3 regions of the Vibrio glycogenivorans genome follow, and region 2 is predicted to be linked to each of the others. Evidence: predicted binding sites of a transcription regulator. Region 2 holds the regulator's gene; each other region holds the start of a gene.
What was found. The regulator CRP, encoded in region 2, controls carbon source genes, mostly activating them, when cyclic AMP is high. The targets are predictions, from matches to a motif close to TGTGANNNNNNTCACA.
Positions count from the first base shown of each region.

Region 1: pyrG (CTP synthase) is a predicted target of CRP. The motif match lies at 2,959-2,974, and genes of this name have one in related genera.
Region 3: udp (uridine phosphorylase) is a predicted target of CRP. The motif match lies at 2,959-2,974, and genes of this name have one in related genera.

Region 1 is NZ_JBPVIS010000019.1:46,064-50,677, reverse strand. It holds gene eno (phosphopyruvate hydratase) at 1-1,154, opposite strand, end outside; gene pyrG (CTP synthase) at 1,234-2,874, opposite strand; gene mazG (nucleoside triphosphate pyrophosphohydrolase) at 3,044-3,844, opposite strand; gene relA (GTP diphosphokinase) at 3,914-4,614, opposite strand, start outside.
Region 2 is NZ_JBPVIS010000010.1:95,379-99,992, reverse strand. It holds gene ACSTTG_RS18515 (hydrolase) at 1-512, shown strand, start outside; gene ACSTTG_RS18510 (YheU family protein) at 597-806, shown strand; gene ACSTTG_RS18505 (phosphoribulokinase) at 886-1,755, shown strand; gene crp (cAMP-activated global transcriptional regulator CRP) at 1,992-2,624, shown strand; gene ACSTTG_RS18495 (DUF1338 domain-containing protein) at 2,709-3,512, opposite strand; gene astD (succinylglutamate-semialdehyde dehydrogenase) at 3,561-4,614, opposite strand, start outside.
Region 3 is NZ_JBPVIS010000014.1:42,493-47,106, forward strand. It holds gene metG (methionine--tRNA ligase) at 1-743, shown strand, start outside; gene ACSTTG_RS20630 (hypothetical protein) at 1,108-1,926, shown strand; gene udp (uridine phosphorylase) at 2,094-2,855, opposite strand; gene ACSTTG_RS20640 (MATE family efflux transporter) at 3,099-4,592, opposite strand.

The sequences.
Region 1 (4,614 bases), on a different contig from region 2:
GCTAGGTCAGCGATAGTTGCGTCTTCAGTTTCGCCAGAACGGTGAGAGATTACTGCTGTGTAACCTGCGTCTTTAGCCATCTTGATTGCAGCTAGAGTCTCTGTTAGAGAACCGATTTGGTTGAACTTGATAAGGATAGAGTTAGCTACGCCTTTCTCGATACCTTCAGCAAGGATCTTAGTGTTTGTAACGAATAGATCGTCACCTACTAGTTGAAGCTTGTCACCTAGTAGTTCAGTTTGGTGCTTGAAGCCATCCCAGTCAGACTCGTCTAGACCGTCTTCGATAGAAACGATTGGGAATTGGTTAGCTAGCTCAGCTAGGTAGTGGTTGAACTCTTCAGAAGAGAAAGTCTTACCTTCGCCTTTCATGTTGTAGATGCCAGCTTCTTTGTCGAAGAACTCAGATGCAGCACAGTCCATCGCTAGAGTTACGTCTTTACCTAGCTCGTAACCTGCAGCAGCAACAGCTTCTGCGATAACTTCTAGAGCTTCAGCGTTAGACTTAAGGTTAGGAGCGAAACCACCTTCGTCACCAACTGCAGTGCTGTAACCTTTAGACTTAAGAACTTTAGCTAGGTTGTGGAATACTTCCGCACCGATGCGTAGAGCTTCTTTAAGAGTCTTAGCGCCAACTGGTTGAATCATGAATTCTTGGATATCAACGTTGTTGTCTGCGTGCTCACCACCGTTGATGATGTTCATCATTGGTAGAGGCATAGAGAATACGCCAGCAGTGCCGTTTAGCTCAGCGATGTGTTCGAATAGAGGCATGCCTTTCGCTGCAGCAGCTGCTTTCGCGTTTGCTAGAGATACAGCTAGGATTGCGTTAGCACCGAACTTAGATTTGTTGTCAGTGCCGTCTAGGTCGATCATAACTTGGTCGATGTCAGCTTGAGCTTTCGCATCTTTACCAACTAGTGCTTCAGCGATTGCGCCGTTTACAGCTTCAACAGCTTTAAGAACACCTTTACCTAGGAAACGTGCTTTGTCACCGTCACGTAGCTCAAGAGCTTCGCGAGAACCAGTAGATGCGCCAGATGGAGCAGCAGCCATACCTACGAAACCACCTTCTAGGTGTACTTCAGCTTCAACAGTTGGGTTACCGCGTGAATCGATGATTTCACGACCTAGCACTTTAACGATCTTAGACATTAATGTTTCCTCTCGTTTTAAAATTAAATGTCAAATTTAAAGGCAACAGCCAGTCCCGCTGCCGCCTACATCCTTTTATTTACTTCTCAAATTCACCGCGCTGGTATTGGCCAGCGGCTTTGACGAAGCCTGCGAATAGTGGGTGACCATCGCGAGGCGTCGAGGTAAATTCTGGGTGGAACTGAGCCGCAACAAACCATGGGTGTGCTGGGTTCTCAATCATTTCCACAAGCTTCTTGTCTGCTGACAGACCAGAAACTTTAAGACCGGCTTTTTCAATCTTCGGACGAAGGACGTTATTCACTTCGTAACGGTGACGGTGACGCTCATGGATGGTTGCGCTGCCGTACAGTTCACGAGCTTTGGTGCCTTTCTCTAGGTGACACAGCTGTGAACCTAGGCGCATTGTGCCGCCAAGGTCTGAGGTTTCGGTACGTTCTTCAACTTTACCTTCGCCGTCAACCCATTCCGTGATCAAGCCTACCACAGGGTACTTGGTCTCTTTATTAAATTCTGTTGAATGTGCACCGGTAAGACCAGCCACATTACGCGCGTACTCGATAAGAGCCACTTGCATACCTAGACAGATGCCAAGGTATGGGATGTTGTTCTCACGTGCGTATTGAGCGGCGCGAATTTTACCCTCAACACCACGGTCGCCAAAGCCACCTGGTACCAAGATAGCGTCTAGGTCTGCTAGCGCTTCTTCGCCTTTGCTCTCAACATCTTGTGAGTCAACGTATTTAATCTTCACGCTTAGACGGTTCTTAAGGCCTGCGTGTTTCAGTGCTTCGTTCACTGACTTGTAAGCATCTGGCAATTCGATGTACTTACCCACCATACCGATAGTCACTTCAGCGGTTGGGTTCGCTTCTTCGTAGATTACCTGTTCCCACTCAGAAAGGTCAGCCTCTGGCGCGTTGATGCCAAAGCGAGCACACACTAGGTCATCAAGACCTTGTGATTTAATCAACTGAGGGATCTTATAGATAGAATCTACGTCCTTCATTGAGATTACCGCTTTCTCTTGAACGTTACAGAACAGAGCGATCTTCTTACGCTCGTTGGCTGGAATCGCACGATCAGAGCGGCAAACTAGAATATCAGGTTGGATACCAATAGAAAGCAATTCTTTTACAGAGTGCTGAGTTGGCTTCGTTTTCACTTCGCCGGCAGCGGCAAGGTAAGGCACTAGAGTCAGGTGCATGAACATCGCGCGCTCGCGACCTAGCTCAACGGCTAGCTGACGGATAGCTTCCATAAATGGTAGTGACTCGATGTCACCTACTGTGCCACCAATTTCAACGATCGCGACGTCGTGGCCTTCACCACCAGCGATTACGCGGTCTTTAATAGAGTTAGTGATGTGAGGGATAACCTGAATGGTTGCACCTAGGTAATCACCACGACGCTCTTTGGCAAGGACGTCAGAGTAGACACGACCGGCTGTAAAGTTGTTACGCTTGGTCATCTTGGTACGAATGAATCGCTCGTAGTGACCAAGGTCAAGGTCAGTCTCAGCGCCATCTTCCGTCACGAATACTTCACCGTGTTGAATCGGGCTCATGGTGCCTGGGTCAACGTTGATGTACGGGTCGAGCTTCATGATCGTCACTTTAAGACCACGAGCTTCTAGAATCGCTGCAAGAGATGCTGCTGCAATGCCTTTACCTAGAGAGGATACAACCCCGCCAGTAACAAAAATGTAATTTGTCGTCATGTTTAACCTGAAATTGGTTGAATGAGGGAAATGGAAGTCATCTGGACGGGACGAAAATATACCAGAAGACCCTTACCGCCACAACGTGAAATCTATCACAGTGCATTTTTAAGTTTTTTGCTTCAAATCAAACTCGTAACCTTGATGTTGTAAACGCCGCGCTTCACTGTCATTGACCACCCCGCTGTGCTTTGACCTCGACCCACAGCGCCTCCATTTGATCTAATGTCATTTCATTCAGTGACTTACCCTGAATTTCAGCCAGCTTTTCAACCCCTTTGAAGCGCTCAACAAACTTTTGGTTCGCTTTGCCAAGCGCCACCTCTGGATTGGTATCCAGATGGCGAGAGAGGTTGATTACAGCGAACATCAGATCGCCCAGCTCCATCTCAACTTTGTCGCTGTCAGGGCTCACCTGCAGCGCCTCTTCCATGACTTCTTCAATCTCTTCCTGTACTTTCTCTACCACAGGTCCTAGCGAGTGCCAGTCAAAACCGACCTTAGCACACTGCTTTTGGATCTTTGTAGCACGCGAAATCGCAGGCAGTGATTTTGGTATTGAGTCTAGGATACTTTGCCCGGCTTTGCCTACCTGGGCCTTCTCTTTTGCCTTCTCGGCTTCCCAGTTGGCGCTGATCTCTTCTTCACTGGCAAACTCAACATCGGAGAATACATGCGGGTGGCGGCGAGTCAGCTTCTCATTAACCGTCTCAACCACCTCGGCAAAATCAAACAACTGCTGCTCTTTGGCCAGTTGGCTGTAGAAAATTACCTGAAACAACAGATCGCCCAGCTCCTCTTTGAGGTTGCTCCAGTCCCGATTTTGGATCGCATCCACCACCTCATAAGTTTCTTCGATGGTGTGAGGCACGATAGTGTCAAAGCTTTGTTTGAGATCCCAAGGGCAACCTGTTTTTGGGTCGCGCAGTTGGCTCATGATCTGCTCTAGCTGTTCAATCGGATGGCTCATGGTTGGTTCCTTAAAATAGAAAAAGCGAGCAGTAATACCCTGCCCGCTTTATAAATAAGTTTGGGTTACTTAGCCAAGGCGCTTGACCGACATAACATCTTTGATCTGCTCGACCCGGGTGATCACCCGCGATAAAACCTCAATATTGGTCACCTCAAGATCAAAGTCCATGATCGACAGCTGCTTGCGATAGTCGACACGGCTTTTCATACTGCTGACCTTAACCTTCTCATTAGCAAACAGTGAGGTGATGTCTTTAAGTAGACCACCACGCTCCATCGCCTCCACGCGCAAGGTCAAGACATACGAGCCAACAAAGCCGGCCCCCCAGACGGTATCGATGATCCGCTCTGGCGCATGGTGGCTCAGCTCCTCGAGCTGCTCACAGTCACTGCGGTGGACCGAGATACCACGTCCTTGAGTGATGTAGCCCTTGATCGCATCGCCCGGAATGGGCTGGCAGCAGCGCGCGAGGTGGGTCATCAGGTTATCTACCCCTTCTACCACAACCGCATCTTTCTTCGGCTGACTCTGCGCTGGCGCTCGATGCTCTGCTTCTTGCAGCTTCTCAAGCGCTTGCTGATCCTCTTCTTCAGCGGTGGGCTTATTAACCAACGCATTGATGTGATTAATGATCTGGTTAATCTTCAGATCGCCACTGCCAATGCCAACAAACAGCTCATCGGGCGTATTGACGTTAAAACGCTTAAGGGCGTACTGCTCTGCATCTTTGAGTGTGGCATCAATCTTGGTCAGCTCGGCCTCGAGGA
Region 2 (4,614 bases):
ACCAATCCTTGATTGACGCCGCGACCATTGTCTCAGCTCCTCTCGACCTCGCTGCCTGCTCTAATCGTATTGAGCAAGGCTTTTCTCGTGTTTATCGCAACTACCTTCTCGGCTCACTCAAGCGTAACGCCCTGCATAAGCACCACCTTATCAAGGGCGAGTTAAAAGTCACTTACCAGAGCATTAAGCGAGTCACGCGCCTGCAAGACTTTGATGACTTGATCACCGCCCCTCTGCATGGGTTCAAAGATGCCGAAGATTATTATCAGCAATGCTCTGGTATCAATCATCTCAAGGCGATCACCATCCCGACCTTGATCATCCACGCCAAAGATGATCCGTTTATGACCGATGAAGTGATCCCGAAATTTATCCTGCCTAGCAACATCGATTATCGGCTGTTTGAGCACGGCGGTCATGTCGGCTTTCTCAGCGGCAGCTTGCTAAAACCGACATTTTGGCTGGAAGAGGCACTGCCTGCCTATTACGAATGCCTAGCAAAAACGGCATAATAGCGGCCACTGAGCCCAAGTTTTCTCTCATCACACATAGGGAAGCTTGGGCAATATTAATGATCAGCAACAAGAGAGGTCGTCATGATCATTCCGTGGCAAGAGATAGAGACAGAGACTCTAGATAACCTAGTGCGTGAGTTTGTGTTACGTGAAGGCACCGATTACGGTGCGCAGGAGATAAGCCTAGATCACAAGGTCGAGCAGGTAAAAGATCAGCTCCGTAACGGCCAAGCGGTGATCGTGTTTTCAGAGCTACATAACACCGTCGATATCCAAGTTCGAAAATTCTAATCCCGCTTCTCGCCATTTAACCATGGGTACGCTAAGGTTAGTTTCTCAAAAGATATAACTACTTAAGACAGGGAATGTCATGTCAGCTAAGCATCCGATTATCGCGGTGACCGGCTCCTCGGGCGCCGGGACGACCACCACGTCAGAAGCCTTTCGCAAGATGTTCAACATGATGGACGTTAAGCCTGCATGGGTCGAAGGCGACAGCTTTCACCGCTTTACCCGCCCAGAGATGGATGTTGAAATCCGCAAAGCGCGCGAACAAGGCAAACACATCAGCTACTTTGGCCCACAAGCCAACGACTTTCCGGCTTTGGAGCAGTTTTTTCGTCGTTATGGCGAGGAGGGACAAGGTGAGGTTAGGCGCTACCTACATACCTTTGATGAGGCGGTACCTTACAACCAGATGCCAGGCACGTTTACCCCTTGGCAGCAGCTCGCCGATGACACCGATGTACTCTTCTATGAGGGGTTGCACGGCGGTGTGGTCGATGGTGAGGTCAACGTCTCCAAGCACGTCGACTTTTTGATTGGCATGGTACCGATCGTCAACCTTGAGTGGATCCAGAAGTTTGTCCGTGACACCCGTGACCGTGGCCACTCGCGAGAGGCGGTGACGGACTCTATCGTGCGCTCGATGGACGATTACCTCAACTACATCACGCCGCAGTTTTCACGCACTCATATTAACTTCCAGCGTGTACCCACGGTCGATACCTCAAACCCACTTAACGCTAAGGGCATCCCGAGCCTTGATGAGAGCTTTGTCGTCATCCGTCTGCGCGGATTCAAGAATGTCGACTTCCCTTATTTATTGGCGATGATTGATGGCTCATTTATGTCGCGGCACAACACCCTCGTCGTGCCGGGAGGTAAGATGAGTTTTGCGATGGAATTGATCGTGCGCCCTATCCTGCAGCAACTGATCGAAACTGGGAAAATAGGATAACTGTGGCCATTCACCATACTGACTTCTCAGTACGTGATCAGGTGCACAAAATATGGGTAAATTTCGGTCAACTTACCCCATCAAAATCAAGAAATCGTCGCCGAAAAACGGTACTATCTCGTATGAATTACAAGATAGCTTGCAGCATGTGTCGTGAGCACTTATGCTACTATCCTAGTCAAGGCTTAGCGCAATATGGATAGCAGCAAGCATACCCTGCAGAGGAAGATATATTTATGGTTCTAGGTAAACCTCAAACCGACCCAACGTTAGAATGGTTCTTGTCACACTGTCATATTCATAAGTACCCATCAAAGAGCACGCTGATTCACGCTGGTGAAAAAGCAGAAACTTTGTACTACATCGTAAAAGGCTCTGTAGCGGTACTTATCAAAGATGAAGAAGGTAAGGAGATGATCCTTTCTTACCTTAACCAAGGTGATTTCATCGGTGAACTTGGTCTCTTCGAAGAAGATCAAGAGCGTACTGCTTGGGTACGTGCTAAATCACCATGTGAAGTTGCGGAGATCTCGTTTAAGAAATTCCGCCAGCTAATTCAAGTCAACCCAGATATCCTAATGCGCCTTTCTGCGCAGATGGCAAGCCGCCTTCAGGTGACAAGCCAAAAAGTAGGTGATCTGGCCTTCCTTGACGTAACTGGCCGCATTGCACAGACGCTACTTAACCTAGCGAAACAACCTGATGCAATGACTCACCCAGACGGCATGCAGATCAAGATCACTCGTCAAGAGATTGGTCAGATTGTTGGCTGTTCTCGTGAGACGGTAGGTCGCATCCTGAAGATGCTAGAAGAGCAGAACCTGATTTCTGCCCACGGTAAGACTATCGTGGTTTACGGTACGCGCTAAGCTAACCGCTGTAAAACCTTTAACACCAAGCCACCTCGGCTTGGTGTTTTTTATGCCCTTGCCAATCCCCCAGCAAGGGCATAGTTATTGATCGGTACTCTCAAAAATCTTATCTGCCGATGCGGCGACAAAGCCGGAATAAAGCCCACCACTCACGGTTGGGTAACGCTTAGCAAACTCGTAAAACCCTCCGGGTATCTCGAACTCTCCATCATCAAACGCCACCACGACTTTATCAGCCATGGTTGACGACTGCTCAAGCAACACATCCGGTGAGCCTTTCACCTCACCACCAGCTTGGTTGATGATAAATCCCGCTTCGACTAGATGCTGATTGACCTCACTCACCTCACCAAAGCGCTTGAGCTGGTTAACACTGACCGTAAAGTGATTGGCGCCATAACCGTGTGCCGCCAACCAAGCCGCATATTCACTTTCCTGTGCCAACTGCTGATAGTCACGGTAACTGAGCGACCATAATCGCCCCGCACAAAGGAACTCTGCACCCTTTAGTTTATCCACTTCGATCTGCGCGATTAACTTGGCCACAATCGCTTGCAGGGACTCGGAGCACTCTTGCACCTTGAGTTCACTGATAAACACCTTAGGCAGAGTTGGGTCTGGGTGCTCATAGTGCTTGGCGAACAGCTTCTTAGCGCTAAACAGATAGTCACCGCCGGGCTCATAACCCAGAGCCAAAAACGGCCTGGCCAGCGTCTCAAGACTAACCGGGTCAAGATCAAACGTTCTCAGTGCTATATGGTCGTTAATAAGTGGTGCGTCTTCTTCAAGCAACTGATGAATACGAGCCGCTGAGGGGCACAGGCGAGCCGTGTAGTCGCGCCATAGCCACTCAAACAGTGCGGTAACACGATTTTCAGGATGCATATAACCTCCTATCACCGATATCAAATAAGAATGCGCCGCACCAAGCTCTTAGCCTAAATCATCAAGATAAATACCTGGACTGAGCGTTGCAGGCAGCACTGGCTCATCGCCCTCCATCGAGGCCATCGGGTAAGCGCAGTAATCCGCGGCATAATAGGCACTCGGGCGTAAGTTACCCGATGCGCCGGGACCGCCAAACGGCGCGTCACCACTGGCACCAGTGAGGGGGCGATTACGATTCACGATCCCAGCGCGGATGTGGTCAATAAAGTAGTCCCACTCACCATCATCGGTTGAAATCAATCCCGCCGATAGGCCATAGCGAGTCTGATTAGCGATCGCCACAGCGCGCTCTAAATTATCGTAGCGGATCACCTGTAGCAGTGGCCCAAAGTACTCCTCATCGGGCAGCGCACCAATCGCGGTCACATCGATAATACCGGGAGAGACAAATGCATAGCCCAAGGACTTAGCCTGCAGCAGTGACTGTCCCCCCATGGATATCAGTTTATCGTGCTGCTCAAGGATCCGCTCGGCGGCTTGCGAGGAAATTTGTGGCCCCAAAAACGGAGCCGGATCATCGAACGGTGACCCTATAATCAGCTTGCTTGTCGCCTTAACAACCGCCTCGAGCAACTCATCGCCGCGGTCGCCATACGGCACAATCAATCGACGCGCACAGGTACATCTCTGTCCTGCACTCAGAAAAGCCGACTGCAGTATCGTGTACACACTCGATGACAGCTCACCAAACTGACTTGAAACCACCAACGGATTATTTCCCCCCATCTCAAGTGCCAACATTTTCTCCGGCTGACCTGCAAACTGGCGATGCAATAAGTGTCCCGTATCCGCACTGCCAGTAAACAGCACGCCATCAATTCCTTGTGCTTGCGCGAGAGCAACCCCAATGCCTTTGCCCCCTTGCACTAGGTTAATCACCCCGGCGGGTAATCCTGCCTCCTGCCACAGTTGCATCACGACCTCAGCGCTTTTCGGTGTCAGTTCCGAGGGTTTAAACACCACAGTATTACCCGCTAAAAGCGCAGGGACGATGTGCCCATTTGGTAGGTGTGCAGGGAAGTTATAAGGGCCAAATACC
Region 3 (4,614 bases), on a different contig from region 2:
TCGGTCGCGCTATCCGCGAAATTACCGCACTGGCTGACAAAGCCAACCAGTACGTTGACGAAAAAGCCCCTTGGGTTGTAGCAAAACAAGAAGGCAAGGATCAGGAGCTACAAGATATCTGTTCTGTAGGCATCAACTTGTTCCGCGTGCTGATGACTTACCTGAAACCAGTCATGCCAGCACTTGCTGCACGCACAGAAGCTTTCCTAAACCAAGAGCTAACTTGGGAAGGTATCGCAGCACCGCTGACCGGCCATGAGATCACTAAGTTCAAGGCGCTATTTAACCGCATCGATCCGAAGAAGGTTGAGGCTATGGTTGAAGCATCAAAAGAGGATGCGGCAGCAGAGCAAGCCGCTAAAGCGCAAGCAGAAGCGGCAAAAACTGAGACTGAGCTGAGCAAAGACCCAATCGCGGATGAGATTGAGTTTGACGATTTCGCTAAGGTTGACCTACGTATCGCCAAGATTGTTGAGTGTGAAGAAGTGCCAAAAGCCAACAAACTTCTGAAGCTGCAACTGGATATCGGTGGCGAAACACGCCAAGTATTCGCTGGCATCAAGTCTGCTTACAAGCCAGAAGATCTGATTGGTAAGCACACGGTAATGGTCGCCAACCTGAAACCACGTAAGATGAAGTTCGGCATGTCAGAGGGCATGGTACTAGCAGCCGGCCCTGGCGGCAGCGACCTGTGGATCTTAGAGCCACACGAAGGCGCACAACCAGGCATGCGCGTGATGTAATCGCACTCGCTTCGATCTCGCGATCAGTTTTATAGAGCCAATAGCGTTTATGCGCTGTTGGCTTTATTTTTAGGGGCGAGGAGCGGGTTACACTTCGTTCCGAGGCGCGAGTAGTCTTTCGCATGAGTTTGACCGCTCGAGCCTCTTGCGCATCCGATAATCAGATAGCTTCGTCTCCTCACTCGCAGCGCAGCGTCCCCGTAGCAACGTGTCCTCGAACCTCGCACCTGCTTTTCACATCTCCGCACCATTTTAGTGCACCCTCCACAAACAAAATAGTCTAATAAACTGATTTAATTACCTTTAATTCTTGGCATGGCAAATGCTAGATAATAGATATTGATGTTTTTTCGGAGGGTTGGCTATGTTCGTTGTTATCTCGATTGTTGTCTCGATCAGCATCATTGCGTTGCTGTTGTTTCTCTCCAAGCAAAATTCTACTGTATCGGCACGTCGCTATCACATAGTGATGGATATGCGTCAGGTACTGTTGCTTTGCCGCCAGCACCGAGGCTTGTCGCACAAAGTGAAGCTGCGCAAAGGCGCGGATCACGCGGTGTTACAACAGGTTGAGGCAGAGCTTATTCGCCGGGTGACCCAGCTGGTCGATGATGCCCCGTTTGAGAGTAAGCCCCTATACCGGGTATTGGAAATCAAAGTTAAGGCAATGCTGAACCAGTGGCAAGACGTCTCGGTAGCTAAGAATCAAATGGTGCACGGCAAAGTGATCCGCCACTGCATGTACTTGCTCGATGATGTCGTACTGGCGTGGCTGGCGGAGTCGGGTCGTGATGATCTCTATGAAACCTATCACTACAACTGGCAAGCGGTACTTGATGCCATGGAGACACTAACGCGCCTGCGCATCGCTATTCAAGAGCAAGACACGCCCTGTGCATCCGAGCAGGTACGTTACTACTGCGGGCACATCTTACAGCGTATGAATCGCCTTAAAATCATCGACCCAGAGATCGTCTTTACGCCGCAGTGCCACGCCGCCATGACTAAGCTGAATGAGATCAGTGAGTCAGAATTAGAGGCGATAGATGCTAATACACTTTATGGTTTAACCAGCGAGATCTCGACAGCGATTTCCGATGTGTATGACGATATTCTCAAGTCCTTTTCCGAGCAGATCTACCAACCCTTGGCTGAGGTTGAGCCGGTCACTGCCGCTCTCTAGCACAACGGTGCCCGAGCAAAAATGCCCAGCTAAGATTAAACATACCCTCAGCAGGCTTTGTTTTCGAATCTAGTTTATCCCCTTCCCTTAAATGCCTCCATGGGAAGGGGAATTTTTATCTTTAACGCTTTGTTTAATTACAGAATACTCTTTGAACTAAAGAACGGTTAACTGAGCATTTTGCGCGCCGCCTCGACCACCACCTCAATCGAGCGCGTCTCAGCTAGCTTAAGTGTGTCGTGATCCGGCGTCTCCTTTTGCGTGCGATTGATAATCACGCCCGCTACACAACCCGCCTTGAGGCCAGAGCTGGCGCACATGGTCAACAGCGTCGCCGACTCCATTTCAAAGTTTAACACCCCCATCTCTTGCCATTCCTGCATCGAGCCCTGGAAACGCTTGACCACGCGACCGGAGAAGGTGTCATAACGCTCCTGCCCAGGGTAGAAGGTGTCGCTTGAGGCAGTGACGCCAAGGTGAACATTGGCCCCACTCTCCTCTGCTGCCGTTTTCATCGCACTAGCGACTGCAAAATCAGCGACAGCCGGGAATTCCATTGGCGCGAAGTGCAAACTTGCCCCGTCTAATCTTACTGAAGCGGTGGTCACTATCATGTCACCCACCTGAACGTGTGGCTGAATCGCCCCCGTCGTTCCCACGCGTAAGAAGGTGTTGACGCCAAGTTGAGCGAGCTCTTCCACGGCTATCGAGGTCGAGGGGCCACCAATGCCAGTCGAACAGACCACAACAGGCTTTCCATCAAGTAGCGCGCGATAAAGCGTATATTCTCGATGACTGGCGAGAAAGGTTGGCTGCTCCATCTGCTGGGCAATTTTCTCAACCCGAGCCGGATCGCCAGGGATAATCGCTAGGGTCGCACCCGCAAGGTCGTCGGCTGTGACGCCTAAATGAAAAACAGGCTGTGTCATATGGGCTCCTCATTAAAAGAAGGTTTGAAAGCGGCTCACTTAGTGATTGATGTGAACTCATTGCTACGATGGGTTCACTGTAGACCCTCCACCCACAGATTTTCGTGATCGAGCTCCCAGCCCAATGATGACTATCTGCATGACTTTCACGCCCAATCGATTGGCATCACAGCAAACGCACTAGATATCAACATTTATCACTATGTGTTCACTAGGATACGCGTTCACTGGGGCATGCGTTCGCTAGGGCGTGCGCGGCGACTCTTGCTCCAACTCATCAACCGCTAGGTGAGCTTCATCAATCACCAGGGCATCATGACTACAAAATGGTTGGTTATTGACACAGGTGATCTGCAGCTCTTCTTCTAGCTGAGGCTCCTCACCTTTGGCTACATCGCTGAGGTGTTTACGCAGTACCACCAGCGCAAGCAAACCAAACACTACCGTACCCACAGCTTGCCCATACATAACGCCCAAGGCACCAAACCACTGGGCGCCAAAATGAACAAAAGGAATGGTGCCTAAGCTCGCTTTACCTAAGTTTAATGCGGTTGAATACAGAGGCTTGCCAAGGTTATTAAACGAGGTGTTGGCAACAAATAGGGTGCCATTGAAGATAAAGCTGATCGCAACAAAGGTGCAAAAAGCGACAATCACTGACGCCGCATCACCCTCAAGGCTGAAGATCAGTACAATCCAATCTTGGACAAAGTACAGCGCCACACACACCACCACCGTATAGACGATTGTGACCAGTAACGAGTTCTTCAAGGTCTCCTCAACCCGGTCGAATCGCTCGGCGCCAAAGTTCTGTCCTATGATTGGCCCTACGGCGCCAGATAGAGCGAAAATCACCGCAAAACACACCGGGGTCAAGCGACCAATCACGGCAAAACCAGCGACAAAATCCTCGCCAAACTGCGCCATCGCCGAGGTAACGATCGCATTACCAATTGGGGTGGCAGTATTGGTGATGATTGCTGGGACAGCGATAGCAAGCACTGGCTTTAGATGCCCCAGCCAGTGGGTATAAGAAGGCATAGCTACCAAGTTGTGCACACGGATAAGGGGCATGAGTGAAAAATAGAACACGGTAAAACGCGCTACAACCGAGGCGGTGGCGGCGCCCTCCACATTCATATCGAGAGCAAAGATAAAGATCGGGTCTAGGATTGCATTGACAATGCCTCCCCAAAGGGTTGCCCACATCGAACGCTTGGCATCACCGGCCGCCCTCAGGCCCGCGCCTGCCGCCATCGCTAACGCGACCAGCGGACCACTGGGGATAATTATGCGCAAGTATGCTTCTGCTCGTTCTGCAGTGTAGCCTTCCGCGCCCAGCAGTTCGAGCATTTCGGGGATATACAGGTAAAACATCAAACTGACAAAACTGCTGATCATTAGCGCCGTGATCAAGATACTCGCGGCAACCCGTTTAGCCTGCAGTCTGTGTTTCGCCCCTAGCGCCTTGGACACCAAGGCGCCCATCGCAATCGACGTGCCAATCGAGATCGAAGTTGGGAAGAACACTAAGGTGCCAGCAAACCCCACTGCAGCGGCCAGCTCATCCTGGCCAAGCATACTGATAAACAGCATATCTATTAGGTCAACGATGAACAGTGCCATCAAACCAATCGAGCTCGCACCTGACATCACTAGGATGTGTTTCATGGTTGAGCCTTGGGTAAATTTTGCTTCTTGGTCTGGCTTTGGTTGAATCTTGGTCTTTTGGCCCATCGTAACCCCAAAGGTAGGCAAA